2 regions of the Bacillus sp. MN7755 genome follow, and region 1 is predicted to be linked to the other one. Evidence: a T-box and tRNA genes for the amino acid it is inferred to sense, from the RefSeq annotation. Region 1 holds a T-box; the other holds one or more tRNA genes.
What was found. A T-box is a leader RNA that pairs with one kind of tRNA and senses whether it is charged. The one in region 1 lies ahead of ACYVEC_RS25300 (tryptophan--tRNA ligase), so its partner is inferred to be a tRNA-Trp.
Positions count from the first base shown of each region.

Region 1 (11,958 bases):
AAAATCTAATAATGTATCATCTACGTCAAATAATATAACTTTATATTTCATTATGCTCTCCTCAACTAGTACGTTATTTACAACTTTTAGTTTCTCATTAATTGTCCCTCAAGTCGAACGTTTTGTTTTTACGAACAGCAATCTTATATTTGTTTAAGACGCACGAGTCATGTTATTCAAAAATAATTAATTGTGAAAATACTATAAATTTGAGATAATTTGGATAATGGGTTCAAACTTTAAACAGGCAATACAGGAATTGTATTACTACAGTTACTTTAGAAGGAGGCTGAAAAATATAGTAAATTCATGGGAAAGACCTAAAATAAAAATCCCAAAAACTAAAAGCGAATGGGTTGGAGATATTATTGGATATTCATTGTTCTTTGGATCAATCATTTTTTTGATTATCATTTGGGGAAGATTACCTGAGGAAGTGCCCGCACATTATAACGCATATGGAGCTGTAGATCGCTGGGGATCAAAGTGGGAACTTTTACTTCTACCAGGAATTGGGGCATTCATACTCCTTCTCATGCAAACTTTAGAAAAGTTTCCAGAAGTTCATAACTACCCAAAAAGATTTAACGAATCGAATGCGAAGCAGTTTTATTTAAATAGCAGAAAAATGCTTAATCAATTAAAAAATGTCTGTTTACTTATATTTGCTTTCATCCAATTCGAAACAGTTTCAATAGCTTTAGATTGGAGCGGCGGTTTTGGAAAATTATTTTTACCGATATTATTAATTGGGACAGCTATTCCCATTATTATAGGCATAATAATGCAACGAAAAATTTCATAATGCGGACAACGATATTCGGTTATCCATCATTTTATGGAATAACATGATATCAACAATAAGAAAAGGAGGCTAATCCACATCAGCCTCCCTCCCCATTATTTATCCTCTAACAATAACTCTTTCATTTCCTCTAACGACTCTTTCGTAAAGCCTAAAGCTTTTTCAGCATACGCTTCAACTGAACCGTATTGCTTTTTAACTTCATCAATCGCAGCTTGCAAATATTCAGCGCGTGCTTCAAACATTGCACCTAATATTGCTCTGCTCTCATCGTTTTGTAGTTTTGCACCTAAAAAGGCCATCATTTTCTCATTTAACTTTTCACGGAAACCGTTACTTAGTAAATAATCTTCCATTACTGTTTTCTCTGGTACACCTAGTAAAAGTAATAATAATGCTGACCCAAATCCAGTACGGTCTTTTCCAGCTGTACAGTGGTTTACTAACGGTAAGTTTTCCGGGTTTTGCGCCAGTTTTAAGAAGCTCACGAATGCTTCATTACCACTTACGAAATCTTGATTCATTTTCACAAGGTATTCGCCTGGTTTCCCTAACATAGAAAGGTCACCAACTTGGAAAAACTCATTTATGTTCAAGTCTTTCGCTAATTCTTGCATAACTGGTAAACAGACTTGACGAGCACCTGTAATCTCCGGGTTCGGCTTATGTTTCACTTCAAAGTCTGTACGATAGTCGCAAATTAACTTTAAGCCAGACTTTTGTAAATACTCAATATCCCACTCTGTTAATCCTGCTAGCTCTTCTGAACGATACAATTTTCCCCATTTCACTTTACGGCCTTCTGTCGTTTCATACCCTCCCATATCACGGAAGTTAAACGCACCTTGTAATGGCAATCTACGCTCAGCTACTGTCACTGCTTGTCCATTACTACCTACTAGTCTAAAATATGGACGCTCAGTTTCACTTAAATTTTCAATTGTATATGATGATTCTCCATCTACTGTTGCAAGTAATTCTCCATTTTCTTCAATATGATCTGGTGAAGTACTCCAATAAATGCGAACTTCTTCTATATTATTTTCCCACTTTATATGTAACGTATTATTTTCATTTCTTTCTACAGTTGCTTGTAGCCAATGTCTTTGCTGCTCCATTCTTTCACCAACGCTTTCTTCGTATAGTCTAATCCTTCTCTATTGTATTATAGGAAAGCATACTTTGTCGTTTCGATTTTTCTTTTTATCTTACAAACAAGCAAAAAGTTCTTTTACTTGTTCAAAATTTGTACACGGATTTCCTCGAAATGAGTTCAAGAGAGTACCTTATTCATCCTTTAAAACTTTCTTACATACCGCTCAGTTGAACTAAGCAACTTACATCCATTCTTATCAAAAACATCCTTCATCCACTCATTTTGTACATTTGCCTCACCGATATAATAAGAGGCACCTATTTCCTTTAAGACAAACATTGCACCTGTAAAGAATGCTGTTTCATACCCTTTATTTCGCATATTTGGAGCGACTGCGAAATACATTAGTTTTCCTTCTTCTAACGTCCCCTTTTCAATATGCGGGATTACAATTCCTATCGGCTCTTCATCGATACTCGCTGTTAAACAATGTTCTTTCCATTGCTCACCAATTTCTTGTAGCATCATATTTACAAATTGATCGTAAGTGACTTGTTCTTCCGTCATTTCACTCCAAAGAGAATAAAAAGTATCTTCTCCTACTTCTTCAATCAGTTTAAAATCAATATCACTTTCTACATCTTCTACTTCGTATATATCCTTAAATACGATTATGTTTTCAGTAACATATTCAAAAGAATACGTTTCGAAGCATTTTTTATACATATCATAATTTGGGCTTTTTGAAGAAATCTCAAAATGCAAGTTTTCTATCCCCTCTTTTTCAGCCTCAGCAACGCAATATTGCACCATTTCCTTTAATTGCTCTTCTGTAAAAATCTCTGCATTATTTTCTTTTATCATGATAGAAGAAGCATTTCTTCTAATTTTAAAATGTTTTTCTAACTGTTCTATAGTCATCATATACTTCCCTCATCTATGTCTTACTCGAATTTCTACTTGTTCTCCTTGCATGAGCAGGATTGTCCTTGAATATATAGAATACTAGAAAACATCGCATCTTTAAAGTGCGGAGGAGGTTCTCCATTGGATATTACAGCGCTGCAACAACAGTTAGAGCTTATACAACAAAATGACTATACGCAACTGCAACATATAGATATAAATGAGTTAACGCTCCATATGCTTCAGTTTATCGGAACGACTGATAGTTACGTTCGTTACCAACTTATATATAAATGTTTTGCACATTTCATTCATCATGAATTCCTTATGGATGATCAACTAAAATTACTGTTGCAAACTTGTTTAAGTGATGAGTATTTATATTGTGACATTTACTCCCCACATACAGATGGGGTTTTCACACGTTCTTACACTATTTCGTTAATTGCGTTAATACTCCAATTCGCTAATTCGCACTACTTTTTTACAGAGGAGGATATCGAAGAAATAAAAAACAAACTCATTACATACACAAACTTAGAAACAGATTTTCGAGGCTATATTGAAAATAAAGGATGGGCTCATTGTCTTGCCCACGTATCTGATGCATTTACTGAAATTGTTCATAATTCTTATACGACCTTTGAATGGTATGAAGAATTAATTCATTGCTTATTAAATAAAATCTTCATTCCATCTGACCTTTTTCATAATAACGAAGATGAACGAATTGTTACGCCATTACTAGCAATGCTGTATCATGACTTCCCGCAAGATGAGTTAATTTCTATTATTTATAAAAAAATAAAAAGGCTTCCTCAAATTAGAAAACGCCTTTCGTTAAATGAATATTGTATTTTATGCGCCAACATTAAAACCTTTTTACGCACATTATTTTTTAGGACGAAAGATGATCATAACTTAGCTTATGCAGCACGTAAAACAGAAAGAATGTTAAAGGAACTCCCCAATTATTATTAAATGTAAGGAGAAAAATATGGGTTATATCGAAGACATGAGAAATTTAGTAGGAAATCATCCACTTATTTTAATAGGTTCACACGCCATTATATTAAATGAGAAAAATGAAATATTACTGCAGCTCCGCACAGACTTTAACCGCTGGGGTATTATTGGCGGCGCCTTAGAATATAACGAAACGTTAGAAGACGCGTTACAGCGAGAAGTATATGAAGAAACTGGACTTATTATTAAAAATCCAGAACTATTCCGCACATACTCAGGACCAGATTACTTTCAAATCTATCCAAACGGCGATCAAGTACATGGTGTACTCGTTATTTATATTTGCCGTGAATTTCATGGTGAACTTAAATGTGATCAAGCTGAGTCAAAAGAATTGCGCTTCTTCCCGCTTGATAAATTGCCTATTACTCTTCATCCAGTTATTAAGCGTATTATTAAGGAGTTTCAGCAATCCAATTAACAAATGTTACATATTTTATATAGAAATAAAACAACCTCATTTCCCGTCATGATAACGCGAAATGAGGTTGTTATCGTTCACCGTAAATCCCTATTTCCCCAAATTGATATTAACGTTCTCTTTCTACAACTTTATATCCCTTTATAAAAAGTATAGTTATATAAGAAATAATGAATGAAAAAATAGTATACATGCCCACCCAAAAGAAAAATGATGGATCGTACAATGTAACACTTAACATAAGAAAAATAAGAAATGTTACCATTGGCATCACGTAAAATGTACCTACTTTATATGTCACAGCTATTGAAAAAATACAAATAAGCAATGGATATATACAGAAAATCAAAATTGACTCACTCAATGGTATGTCCCCCTTTCTGAAGAAATAATAGATTTCTTATAATCGTTTTGGGGAACAACAAAGTTTTATAGTTTTATTCGTTATTAGTAAATAAAATGTTAGATCGTTATCTCAATCTGATTTCCTTCAGGATCACTTACTACACTTTCATAGTAACCATCCCCTGTAGTACGCGGGCCGTTTAACAGGGGGTATCCTGCTTCTCTTAATGTATTAGTTAATTCGTTCACTTTTTCTTTACTACCTACAGAAAAAGCAATATGCGCATATCCTATTGTTTGTATTTGTACTTTCTCGTCTATCCCTACCTGCTTCATAAGTTCTAGACGCGCACCGCCTTCAAAAGTTATAAAATAAGATTCAAACTGCTTTTTCGGATTGTGATATAAGCTATTTTCTTCACCATTAAAGTACTGTTTATAGAAATCACGCATTCCTTCTAAATCATTCACCCAAATTGCTACATGTTCAATTTTCATAATCGACACCTTTTCTTTTATGTTATTCAACTGACAATTGGATGCTTCATTGCCAGCACATTTAATTTTCTTTATTTGTTGTCGTAATCATAAGATCAAGTCCAAGACTTTTTAATCCGTATAAATAATCTTCTTTCCAATTACTCGCTGTTATTTTCGGAATATGTTCTGCCGGAATGTACTTCGGACAACTTTTTACAATTTGATCTATTACAAATTGGTTCACTTCATCATCACAGAAGATGAATCCATGAGGGTTAATAATCGCTATACATGTAGCTATTAAACGAGTAATAGCATCTATATTATATTCCTCTGGATTATTAGAATTTTCAACTTCGTCTCCACTTCTCAAAGCTTGCAAGAAATTTTTATTATCATATTGCGGAACAAAAGATATCTCTCCTGAGAAAAACGTACTTCCGCGTACAACATCTCCATTTACCATAATCCCCGCACCTGGGCCATTTTGACCTGAATACAAATATACAAGTGAGGAATTTTCATTGTTTCCAGTATTTTTATGATAGCCGAGTACTGCAGCATTCATATCGTTTTCTATTACTACTGGTATAGAAAACAGTTCCTCCAAGTGACTTTTCAAATTAAAATTTTGGAACTTTTCATATCCAGGAATATAAAAAATACGACCATTATCGACCGAACCAGGCACACCAATTGATATAGAACTTATTTTCGGGAATGTAGCGATAAGACCTTCAATATGTTTAGATAATAGATTTACTCCCGTATCAATTAACATACTTGAAGTACTTCCTTGTTCTTTTACTTCCCCTAAACAGTTAAAAATTGTATAGTTTGTCTCATTCTTTTCTAAAAATATCGCTAAACCTAACATATATTCTGGATTATATTCATATCGTTTCGCTCTTCTTCCACCACTTGAATCATCTAAACCAGCTAAAGTGACTTCACCATCTTGTTTCATTTTTTCTATAAATTTACTTATCGTTGGAAAACTGATTTCTAATGTATTACTAAGTTCAACTTTCGTTGCACTACCTCGCTCCAGAAGAACTGTACGAATGCCGCGAAGGATTGTCTCTTTAATCGATTTTTGAGTAACAAATTGTTCACTCAAATCGCTCACCACCTTAGTCAACATACTTATTAAACACTTTTAATAAGTTGCGTTGACAATATATCATACATCATTTTCTAAAGCAATAGAGATGATATATTTCTACTAGCGGCACTCCGTATTTAACTCGATGTATTCTCTCTCGTAACAGGCGATACAATTCCAGACAAGATAACAAATAATAAAACAGCTAGCAAAGCATTACGTATTCCGAATGCTTCTCCAAGTATCCCTAAAAATGGTGGTCCGACTAAAAACGCTGTAAAACCGATTATAGAAACTGTCGCAACATTAGAAGTCGCATTTTCGCCGCCATCTCCAGCAGCAGAAAGACCAATTGGGAAACCTAGCGCGGCACCAATCCCCCACAGTACTACACCAAGTGCTAGAAAATATGAGTTACTCCAAAATATGACAATTGTCATTCCTATAATAGCCATCATAATAGTAGCACGTACAACAGCGACACGACCAAATCGATCAAGGAAATAACTACTACACATACGTGCTAACGTCATTGCCAATACAAAAATGGTGTACATAATAGAACCTGTCACAACACTTTGCTGATGTCCATCTACTATCACGATAGGTAGCCAATCATTCGCACTTCCTTCTGCAAATGCCATTCCAAGCACGAAAAGACCAAGTAAAAGCACCTTTTTTTCCATACGTAAGGACGTAAGTTTCGCTCGTTTTTTGTTCCGTGATTTCTCTTTCTTTCCTGTTCCATGCGGAAGAAAACGATATACCATACATACAAGTAATACAAACACGACCGAAATCGCAAGAAACTGATACAAAATTGGAATGTGAAGCGTGGCGGCGACAGAGCCACTGAGCGCACCTACTAAAGTTCCTACACTAAAAAAGCCATGGAACTTCGGAAGAAGAGTTGTTCCTAATTTTTGCTCAATAGAAGAACCCTCTACATTCAATGCAACTTCTGCTAATCCATATCCTACTCCAAATACTAGTAAGCTACCAAAAGCCCCCATACTAGAAGCAAAATAAATATTAATACCTAAACAAAGTAATCCAACGATCATAAAAAACATACTACCTATAATAACGTCTCTAGCTCCCTTACCGTCAATAAAATGACTTGCACTCAGTAAACCAATTATTGAACCGACAGATAATCCGAACAAAATCCAGCCCATTTCTGCATTTGACACTGCTAAAATATCTCGAGTAGCTGCTGTTCTTGAAATCCATGTAGCAAATGCCACACCTGGCAAAGCAAATAAGAGAAACAGAGCGTTTCGAGAGGCCAGTAATGTCTTTGTATGATTATCCGCACTATTTTTCTCCATATGAAACACCTTTCATATTGTCTATACGATACGACACCAGTTTATTCATGTATCCGTAAAAAGCGATTTCTATAAGTCTATCGTTTTAATAACTTTAGCTGGATTACCACCAACTACTACATTATTAGGTACATCTTTTGTCACAACTGCCCCTGAAGCAATTACAGCGTTGTCTCCAATTGAAATACCAGGGTTAATAATAGCTCCCCCGCCAACCCAAACGTTGTTACCTATCTTTACCGGCTTTCCATATTCTTTGCCAGAATTCCTCTCTACCGGATGTAACGGATGCGTAGCAGTGTAAATGTGAACACCAGGTGCAAACATACAATTATCACCGATTCGCACTTCACAAACGTCTAAAATCACACAATTGAAATTTGCGAAAAAGCTCTTTCCAACATGGATATTGTAGCCGTAATCACAACGAAAATCAGGATTAATTTGGGCTTTCCCATCAGCTGAAGAACCTAAAAGCTGATTTAATAACGTAAAACGTTGTTCATCCCCTGTCTCCATCGCATCGTTATAAAGGCGTGTTAAACGTTTTGCCTCCACCCTATCAGCCACTAATTCTTCGTCATCCGCAATATACATTTCTCCTACCAACATCTTTTCTTTCTCTGTTCTCATACATTCATCTCCTTCGTTATCGAATGGATTCCACTTATTAAACGACTTTAATAAGTGGAATTAATTATACTTATTAAACACGTTTAATAAGTATCCCTATATTAACATACTTTTTAAAATGTGCAATTAATAAACTTCGAAAAAAGATGCGAATTCCTCATTTTACAAGTGGATATAACGAATAAAATAATTAAAATTCATATAGAAAAAACAAGGGAACACTTAACGTCCCCTCTCAAATCCAATCCGTTTTTTAATTTCCGCTAAATTTACCTTCGCGATTTCTCTTGCTCGTTCAGCACCTTTTTCTAGCGCTTCATATAATAAATTTGGCTCCTGTATATACATTGCATATTTCTCCCGAGGTGCTGCTAACTCACGATCTACAACGCGGAATAACTCTTTTTTCACATCGCCCCATCCGATTCCAGTCTCATATTTTTCACGTAATGACTGAATTTCATCTTCTGTTGCAAATTCTTTATATATCGTAAATAACGTTTCTAGTTCTTTCGGTTCATTTGGAAGTGATGAATCTGTTTTGATTTTAAATATTAATTTCCGTAGTTTTTCTTGCTCTGCAAATAATGGGATCACATTCCCATAACTTTTACTCATCTTTCTTCCATCAAGACCAGGTAATATTGCTCCTTCTTCTTGTATGACATACTCTGGAAGTGTAAATGTCATGCCGAATGTATGGTTAAAATACGTGGCAATATCACGCGCAATTTCAATATGCTGAATTTGGTCTTTCCCGACTGGCACATGAGTAGCTTGAAATAGTAATATGTCAGCCGCCATTAGAATCGGATACGTATATAACCCCATATTCACTCCAGCATCGACCTCTAACCCTGCCTCTTTATTTTGCTCTACTTTCGCTTTATACGCATGAGCACGGTTCATAAGCCCTTTCGGAGTTAGGCACGCTAATATCCAAGCCAATTCTAAAATCTCCGGCACTTCTGTTTGTCGGTAAAAAATAACATCTTCTCCAAGTCCAAGCGATAACCAAGTAGCAGCTACCTCTTTCGTATAACTACTAAACTGACTTGGATCATGCACAGCATTTAACGCATGATAATCAGCTATAAAGTACAATGCTTTTCCTTTATTATTTTTTGACATTTGCAATGCCGGTTTAATCGCACCAATATAATTTCCTAAATGCGGATAACCTGTCGGCTTAATCCCTGTTAACATTATTTTTTCACTCATTCTAACTCCTCCTTTCTCAAAATAAAAGGAGCCCCTCATCCTTAAAAAAGGACGAGAGACTCCCGCGGTACCACCTTAATTAGCTATCATTATAGCTCACTTCAACTTCTTAACGTGAAGCAACCGTCTTTACCTACTCATTTCAGTTAGAAGCTCCAGAGCCCATTCCATATTCATCCCTTACTGATTTCCACCACACATCAGCTCTCTGAAAAGTTTCGAATATGTACTCTTCTCTTTCATTGCTTTTGCTTATTTTTTACAGTTTATCACATTTCACTTCCAAACAAACCCGAATTTTCTATTTTATATAGCAGGAATTTCCACTTCAATTGTCTAATAATATATAGGTTTGCAGAAATACTCGAAACAACTTTGGAGGTTTTTTCATGGTAAAATATATATCCATTTTAGGTTCAACAGGATCCATCGGCACATCTGCATTAGATGTTGTTTCAACTCATCCTGAACATTTTAAAATCATCGGTTTAACCGCAAATTATAATATCGATCTTCTTGAGCAACAAATCAAAACGTTTCAACCTCGTATTGTAAGCGTCGCGACAAAAGAATTAGCAGACATGCTTCGTACGCGTATTTCAACCAACACAAAAATCACATATGGAACGGACGGCTTAATTGCGGTAGCTACTCATCCTGATTCAAATCTTGTATTAAGTTCTGTTGTCGGTGTTTCCGGACTACTTCCAACGATTGAAGCATTAAAGGCGAAGAAAGATATTGCCATCGCTAATAAAGAAACGTTAGTTGCAGCTGGACATATCGTAACTGAACTGGCGAAACAAAACGGATGTCGTTTAATTCCAGTCGATAGTGAGCATTCAGCTATTTTCCAATGTTTAAACGGAGAAAATAATAAAGAAATAGACAAATTAATTGTTACAGCTTCTGGCGGTGCATTCCGTGATAAAACACGTGAAGAAATGAAAACTTTACAAGCAAAAGATGCTTTAAAACATCCAAACTGGTTAATGGGGGCAAAACTAACGATTGATTCTGCCACATTAATGAATAAAGGATTCGAAGTAATGGAAGCAAGATGGCTATTTGATATTCCTTATGAAAAAATTGATGTAATGATTCATAAAGAAAGTATTATTCATTCTTTAGTAGAGTTTATTGATGGATCAGTTATGGCACAGCTCGGTGCTCCTGATATGAGGATGCCGATTCAATATGCGTTTCACTACCCTAATCGGCTACCTTCTTCTTATGAAAAATTAAATTTATTAGAAATTGGTAGTTTGCATTTTGAAAAACCAAATTTAGAGAAGTTCCCCTGTCTACAATACGCATTTGAATGTGGCAAAATTGGCGGTACAACTCCAGCCGTATTAAATGCAGCGAACGAAATTGCAAATGCACTATTTCTTAAAAATGAAATTGCATTTTTCGATATCGAAAAAACAATTTACAATACAGTTGAAGCTCATCATAACGTAAACGACCCTTCTCTAGATGCTATATTAGAAGCGGATCAATGGGCACGCCAATATGCACATCAATTGTTAATAAAAAAGAGCTAAAACAGATAATACTGTTTTAGCTCTTTTTTCACGTATTCAACTTAACAAATCTATAACCATGCGTAACTAACACTTTTAATATCGCATATCCTGGGATCGCTAAAATAATCCCCATAATTCCAAATAAATTTCCGGCAGTTAAAATAATAAATATGATTGTAATCGGATGAATATCTAGCTTTTTCCCCATGACTTGCGGAGAAATAAATTTACCTTCTGCTAATTGTACAACCATCATTACAATAATTACCTTTAAAACCATCCCTGGCGAATCAATAAATGCGATAATTAACGCTGGTGTAATTGCAATGATTGGTCCTACATACGGAACGATATTTACAATCATCGCTAAAATAGCAAGCAGTACTGCATATTTAATACCGATAATAAGGTAACCAATTAATAACATAATACCGATAAACAAACTAACGATAATTTGTCCTCTAATATACGAACTAATCGCATAATGCATATCATCTAGTATTCTCATTGCTGCCGGTTGTCTTTGCTCTGAAATGAACTTTAAGAAATGATTCGGCAATTGCTCACCATCTTTTAAAAGATAGAACAATATAAACGGAACCATTACAAACGTTAAAACCACTTCTGTAACAGTGCTTAAAAATCCAGTTACATTTCCTGTTACTGATGATAATGACTTCGTAAAATCAACTGTGTAGTCTTTTACCATACTCGCTACATCAATATTTAAATTCTCCTGAATTTTGCTCAGTAAATTACTTTCTCCAAATCTACGTGCTGCTCGTTCGATTTCATGACCGAAATACGGTAAGTTATCTATTAATGCATCAATTTGATCTTTAATAATAGGAATAACCGTTAAAACTAAGAACACAAATAATCCAATTACGATTAAGTATATCGAGGCTATCGATACGATTCTTGAAACACCTTTCTTTTCAAGGAGTGAAACGAATGGATGCAAAATATAAAATAGTACGCCCGCTAATAATACCGGGAAGAAAATTGTTTTTAAAAAGACGATAAACGGAGTAAACACAAAAGAAATTTTTGTTAGCAA
Region 1 is NZ_BTRL01000025.1:201,497-213,454, forward strand. Features, by position in the region: gene ACYVEC_RS25245 (YjjG family noncanonical pyrimidine nucleotidase) at 1-51, opposite strand, end outside; gene ACYVEC_RS25250 (DUF1648 domain-containing protein) at 380-805, shown strand; gene ACYVEC_RS25255 (tyrosine-protein phosphatase) at 901-1,923, opposite strand; gene ACYVEC_RS25260 (GNAT family N-acetyltransferase) at 2,103-2,825, opposite strand; gene ACYVEC_RS25265 (DUF2785 domain-containing protein) at 2,949-3,788, shown strand; gene ACYVEC_RS25270 (NUDIX hydrolase) at 3,805-4,254, shown strand; gene ACYVEC_RS25275 (YbeF family protein) at 4,364-4,618, opposite strand; gene ACYVEC_RS25280 (VOC family protein) at 4,717-5,097, opposite strand; gene ACYVEC_RS25285 (ROK family transcriptional regulator) at 5,159-6,199, opposite strand; gene ACYVEC_RS25290 (MFS transporter) at 6,322-7,515, opposite strand; gene ACYVEC_RS25295 (maltose O-acetyltransferase) at 7,585-8,148, opposite strand; gene ACYVEC_RS25300 (tryptophan--tRNA ligase) at 8,371-9,408, opposite strand; T-box leader at 9,414-9,621, opposite strand; gene ACYVEC_RS25305 (1-deoxy-D-xylulose-5-phosphate reductoisomerase) at 9,759-10,916, shown strand; gene ACYVEC_RS25310 (AI-2E family transporter) at 10,945-11,958, opposite strand, start outside.

Region 2 (5,533 bases), on a different contig from region 1:
AGCTCATCAATTGATACAATTCGCTTTAATACGAAAGTAAACATACTTGAAACAACTAATAGCTGGTATAAAGTATCTGTTAATAATAAAGTAGGTTACGTACAAAAAGATGCTATTCTACTAAAAAACAAACTTCAATCTAATAATCAATACATTGTTAATGCCAATGCATTAAACGTTCGTTCTGAACCTAATTTAGAATCTTCAATTTTAGATGTATTACCAAATGGGAAATTCGTTACCATTCAAGAAGAACAAGGTGAGTGGTATAAAATTTTACATAATGGCAAAACAGGTTACGTACAAAAGGCGTTCGTGTCTAATGGTTCACAGCCTTTAGTAAAAGGCATCACAGTTCAAAATAATACGAAATACACAGTTGCAACACCTAAACTTAATGTACGTAGCAATGCTAGTACAAGTAGTGCACTACTTGGTTCATTACAAAATGGTACACAAATACAAGTAGTGGAAACTGTCGGAACTTGGTATAAAATTCGTTTTGGCACAGGATACGGATATGTAGCAAAGCATTATGTGGTGCAAAATCAAACGCAATCACAAACTCAAACAGCTCAACCTACTTCCATTCCAGCAGTTTTCAAATTCCCTACTCAAGGAAGAATTAGCTCAACCTTTGATATGCGCTGGGAACAAATGCATTATGGGATAGATATTGCAGCTCAGGGTAATGTCTCTATCCAAGCTGCGGCTGCAGGTAAAGTTGTGAAATCATATTATTCAGCTAGCTATGGCAATGTTGTGTTCATCGCTCATCAACTAAACGGGAAACTATATACAACAGTCTATGCTCATATGAAAGATCGCACTGTACAAGCTGGTGATCAAGTACAGGCTGGACAATTAGTAGGTCATATGGGAAACACAGGTCATTCATACGGGCAACATCTTCATTTTGAATTACACAATGGAGAATGGAATTTTGAAAAAACAAATGCAGTAAACCCACTGCCATATTTAGTTAGGTAAATTGTATGCCACGCAATATCAATATACCTCTCTTAATTGAATACTTAGCCTTTTTAGGTTTAATCTGTTGTTTAATCATTTACAATACAAATACTGTATTTTTATCTATTATCATTGCTTTTGTCGCTTTAGAAATTATGATGGAATCCTTTCAAGTTAAACTAAAACAAAAAATTGCACATATTTATAATGCCATCTTTCTATTAAGTGCCCTAATAACAAATATTATTAGTAATGGTTTTTATTTATCTACCGTATTTCCTGTGTTCTTTATGGCTGTTTTACTATTCATAGCTAGATACATTCATGTCCCTAATAACAAAAAACACGAACAAGAAGCTTAGAAAGAGGAGACACTGTGTACCAATCTTTCAAAGATAATCCGCTAAAATATATATTGAATTTATATAAAAAAATAAATACTTTTTTTGGTATACAAGAAAGCAATACGGCACAATTTTTCCTTTATGGAATGTTATTTCTCGTCTTAATCACATTCTCCTTGCTTTACTAACAAAAAAAGGATCTCACGTTTATGTGAGATCCTTTTTAATTTATATAGAAAATGCTCTTTACCCACAAGCATATTTTTCATAAATAAAGCTAAGATTATATTTTTTCTCCAAGCTCATCCTTTGTTCATCATCGCACCAATAGAACAGAATGTCATGAATCGTTGCATAACGCTTATTTTTAAGAAATAGTTTAAAGAATGATGGCAGACAATCATGTAATTGTATAAATATATAATTGCGTAATATTTCTTCTTTATATTCAATGCCCTTACAAATATACAGTAATTCTTCACAATAATATGCATGCTGTGGAACTTGAATCATTTCGAAAAATGGCACATATGATAATAACTTTCCGATAAAATGATCATATCGATCCATTATTCCTATCGTCATATGCTCCATCATATCTTTCATTACATATAAATAATCATCTACATGAGTAGTCTTTAATGGGTCTAATCGATCTGAAATTTGAGAAAGTACAGCTCTTTGACAAGCTAATACCGCTTGACTAGGTCCATAATATGATAGGAAGTCTGTACACTTACGATATTTCCGTAATAAGTCATGTGTATATAAATCATACACAAAAGTATTACAATACATCGCTAGACTCATCATATCACTATTTAATTGTTCCTTTGATAGGAATTTAGCTCTCTTACACATATAAAAGAATGTAAATTCCAATACTTCTTTATGGGATAATAGATGTTTACAATCCTTTATACATTTCTCATTAAATTTAACTCTATCCCAAATTTCTACATCCCCATCAGTCAATTCACCAATACGATATTTAATAATTAAATAGTTTAAAGCAACCGCTTGCGTCAAAAGATCCCACGTTTCATATTCCAATGAAGTGTGAACAAACTCAGCTAGTCCTTGATTTACCATAAAAGTATTTGCTTCTTCATACCAACCAATCTCTTGGCATAAGCGAAGAATACGTACTAAAGTTGGAATTTCATCTTTATGAAACTGCGGTAAATTCTTTGCTTTATTCATTCCATATACGATAAATGCCGCTAAATTTTCTTCTTTATAAAATTCTTTTTCTTTCCACACTAATATAGTTCGTTCTTTCCCTTCACCTTTTGGATGACAAGGTACAAGCAAAGAAAATAATTCAGCGAAATTATTTGGTTCTATATATGTATCTGTAACCAAATTCCAATTTGGATCGCGCTGTACAGCCCTCATATAATTCCCCTTCCCTTTTGTCTACATAGGAAATATTAATCCATTATTACATCATTAATAATAAATATTGTTATATTCGAAATCTATCATAATACTTATATCTATCAGTATATCATTTTTTCTCTTATTTAAAATTAGGAATGACAAATTTAAATAAACTGTCGAAATTACTAACCGTATACTTATTATATAATGTCTCAGATACATCATGCTAACATATTAGCTTAATCCATATATACTAGAATAATGCATCTGATTTTTATACGTAACTTATCCCACTAATTAAAGTCTCTCTTCATTCCGTATGCTCCGAGATTTCACTTAAAGCAAATCCCGCTTGATCATCTGCCGATTCTCTTGTAGCTAAATCACCTAATGCTAGCATTCCAACAAGTTGACCACTCTCAACTACTGGTAATCGTCTAATTTGATACTGTGCCATTAACTCTGTAGCTTTTTCAATAGAATCATCAGGAGAAACTGAAACAATATTTGTTGTCATTACATTTGTAATTTTATTAGATCCAGGATGTTTCTCAGCAATGCCTCTAACAACTAAATCTCGGTCTGTAACAAGCCCAACAACTTGCTCATTTTCAACAACCGGAATCAATCCAATCGATTCTTCTTTCATCTTTACAGCAGCCTCGTATACGTTGTCTAGCGGTGTACAATGTACAATATGAGTACTCATAAGGTCTCTCACTCGTGTCATTTTTGTCTCCTCCTTTTTATACATACCATAGTTTTTCCTAAATCCCTTTATTTATTTCAGGAAAATCAGTAGATAAAAGAGGATTAACGCACAATAAAAAAGAGTCAGCAATGTGCTGACTCTTTTTTTATGACCCGTACGGGATTCGAACCCGTGTTACCGCCGTGAAAGGGCGGTGTCTTAACCACTTGACCAACGGGCCATGGCTCCGCAGGTAGGACTCGAACCTACGACCGATCGGTTAACAGCCGATAGCTCTACCACTGAGCTACTGCGGAATAATATATGGTGGGCCTAAATGGACTCGAACCATCGACCTCACGCTTATCAGGCGTGCGCTCTAACCAGCTGAGCTATAGGCCCATATACTTTACAGGGGCAGTAGGAATCGAACCCACACTGGAGGTTTTGGAGACCTCAGTTCTACCTTTAAACTATGCCCCTAAAGGATGCCGACTAGAGGACTTGAACCCCCAACCTACTGATTACAAGTCAGTTGCTCTACCAATTGAGCTAAGTCGGCATAAAAAAATGGTGGCTCGGGACGGAATCGAACCGCCGACACGAGGATTTTCAGTCCTCTGCTCTACCGACTGAGCTACCGAGCCAACATAAATGGCGGTCCCGACCGGGGTCGAACCGGCGATCTCCTGCGTGACAGGCAGGCATGTTAACCACTACACCACGGGACCATTTGGTTGCGGGGACAGGATTTGAACCTGCGACCTTCGGGTTATGAGCCCGACGAGCTACCGTGCTGCTCCACCCCGCGACAATATAATATTTTTTTAAAAAAATGGAGGAGGTAGAGGGATTCGAACCCCCGCGCGACTCTCGCCGCCTGTCGGTTTTCAAGACCGATCCCTTCAGCCGAACTTGGGTATACCTCCATGAAGGAAAAAAGAAATATTTTATTATTTATGTCTAAACCATTAAAGAAAATGGAGGAGGTAGAGGGATTCGAACCCCCGCGCGATTCTCACCGCCTGTCGGTTTTCAAGACCGATCCCTTCAGCCGAACTTGGGTATACCTCCGAGACATATAATAAATAAAGTGGAGCCTAGCGGGATCGAACCGCTGACCTCCTGCGTGCAAGGCAGGCGCTCTCCCAGCTGAGCTAAGGCCCCATGTTTTTGGGAATATCGGGAAGACAGGATTTGAACCTGCGACCCCCTGGTCCCAAACCAGGTGCTCTACCAAGCTGAGCCACTTCCCGTTAATAAAAGCGCGCCCGAGAGGAGTCGAACCCCTAACCTCTTGATCCGTAGTCAAACGCTCTATCCAATTGAGCTACGGGCGCATATGGTGCCGAGGGCGGGGGTCGAACCCGCACGGTGGTCACCCACCGCAGGATTTTAAGTCCTGTGCGTCTGCCTGTTCCGCCACCCCGGCATGTCATATTGAAAATTGGAGCGGAAGACGGGATTCGAACCCGCGACCCCAACCTTGGCAAGGTTGTATTCTACCACTGAACTACTTCCGCAAGACATGTTTGAGTTATTTTATTAAAAGTGCGGGTGAAGGGAGTCGAACCCCCACGCCAAAGGCGCTAGATCCTAAGTCTAGTGCGTCTGCCAATTCCGCCACACCCGCATATTTTGTTAAAATGGTGAGCCATGAAGGACTCGAACCTTCGACCCTCTGATTAAAAGTCAGATGCTCTACCAACTGAGCTAATGGCTCTTAATGGCTGGGCTAGCTGGATTCGAACCAGCGCATGACGGAGTCAAAGTCCGTTGCCTTACCGCTTGGCTATAGCCCATTAATTAAGAATGGTGGAGGGGGGCAGATTCGAACTGCCGAACCCGAAGGAGCGGATTTACAGTCCGCCGCGTTTAGCCACTTCGCTACCCCTCCGACATATATGGTGGAGGATGACGGGATCGAACCGCCGACCCCCTGCTTGTAAGGCAGGTGCTCTCCCAGCTGAGCTAATCCTCCATTTTGCCTGGCAACGTCCTACTCTCACAGGGACAAGGTCCCAACTACCATCGGCGCTAGAGAGCTTAACTTCCGTGTTCGGTATGGGAACGGGTGTGACCTCTCTGCCATCATTACCAGACTGTATTCATTTAAGACAAGAATCATTTTAACTTATTCAAC
Region 2 is NZ_BTRL01000019.1:68-5,600, reverse strand. Features, by position in the region: gene ACYVEC_RS21810 (SH3 domain-containing protein) at 1-990, shown strand, start outside; gene ACYVEC_RS21805 (hypothetical protein) at 996-1,334, shown strand; gene ACYVEC_RS21800 (DUF3965 domain-containing protein) at 1,563-2,714, opposite strand; gene ACYVEC_RS21795 (CBS domain-containing protein) at 3,010-3,429, opposite strand; tRNA gene ACYVEC_RS21790 (tRNA-Glu) at 3,560-3,631, opposite strand; tRNA gene ACYVEC_RS21785 (tRNA-Asn) at 3,633-3,707, opposite strand; tRNA gene ACYVEC_RS21780 (tRNA-Ile) at 3,716-3,792, opposite strand; tRNA gene ACYVEC_RS21775 (tRNA-Trp) at 3,803-3,873, opposite strand; tRNA gene ACYVEC_RS21770 (tRNA-Thr) at 3,880-3,952, opposite strand; tRNA gene ACYVEC_RS21765 (tRNA-Phe) at 3,962-4,037, opposite strand; tRNA gene ACYVEC_RS21760 (tRNA-Asp) at 4,046-4,121, opposite strand; tRNA gene ACYVEC_RS21755 (tRNA-Met) at 4,125-4,201, opposite strand; tRNA gene ACYVEC_RS21750 (tRNA-Ser) at 4,227-4,319, opposite strand; tRNA gene ACYVEC_RS21745 (tRNA-Ser) at 4,372-4,464, opposite strand; tRNA gene ACYVEC_RS21740 (tRNA-Ala) at 4,485-4,557, opposite strand; tRNA gene ACYVEC_RS21735 (tRNA-Pro) at 4,573-4,646, opposite strand; tRNA gene ACYVEC_RS21730 (tRNA-Arg) at 4,657-4,730, opposite strand; tRNA gene ACYVEC_RS21725 (tRNA-Leu) at 4,734-4,822, opposite strand; tRNA gene ACYVEC_RS21720 (tRNA-Gly) at 4,839-4,913, opposite strand; tRNA gene ACYVEC_RS21715 (tRNA-Leu) at 4,943-5,023, opposite strand; tRNA gene ACYVEC_RS21710 (tRNA-Lys) at 5,038-5,113, opposite strand; tRNA gene ACYVEC_RS21705 (tRNA-Gln) at 5,118-5,192, opposite strand; tRNA gene ACYVEC_RS21700 (tRNA-Tyr) at 5,204-5,287, opposite strand; tRNA gene ACYVEC_RS21695 (tRNA-Val) at 5,296-5,371, opposite strand; rRNA gene rrf (5S ribosomal RNA) at 5,377-5,492, opposite strand.
Region 2: it encodes a tRNA-Trp, which carries the amino acid that the T-box ahead of ACYVEC_RS25300 (tryptophan--tRNA ligase) is inferred to sense. The anticodon was not compared.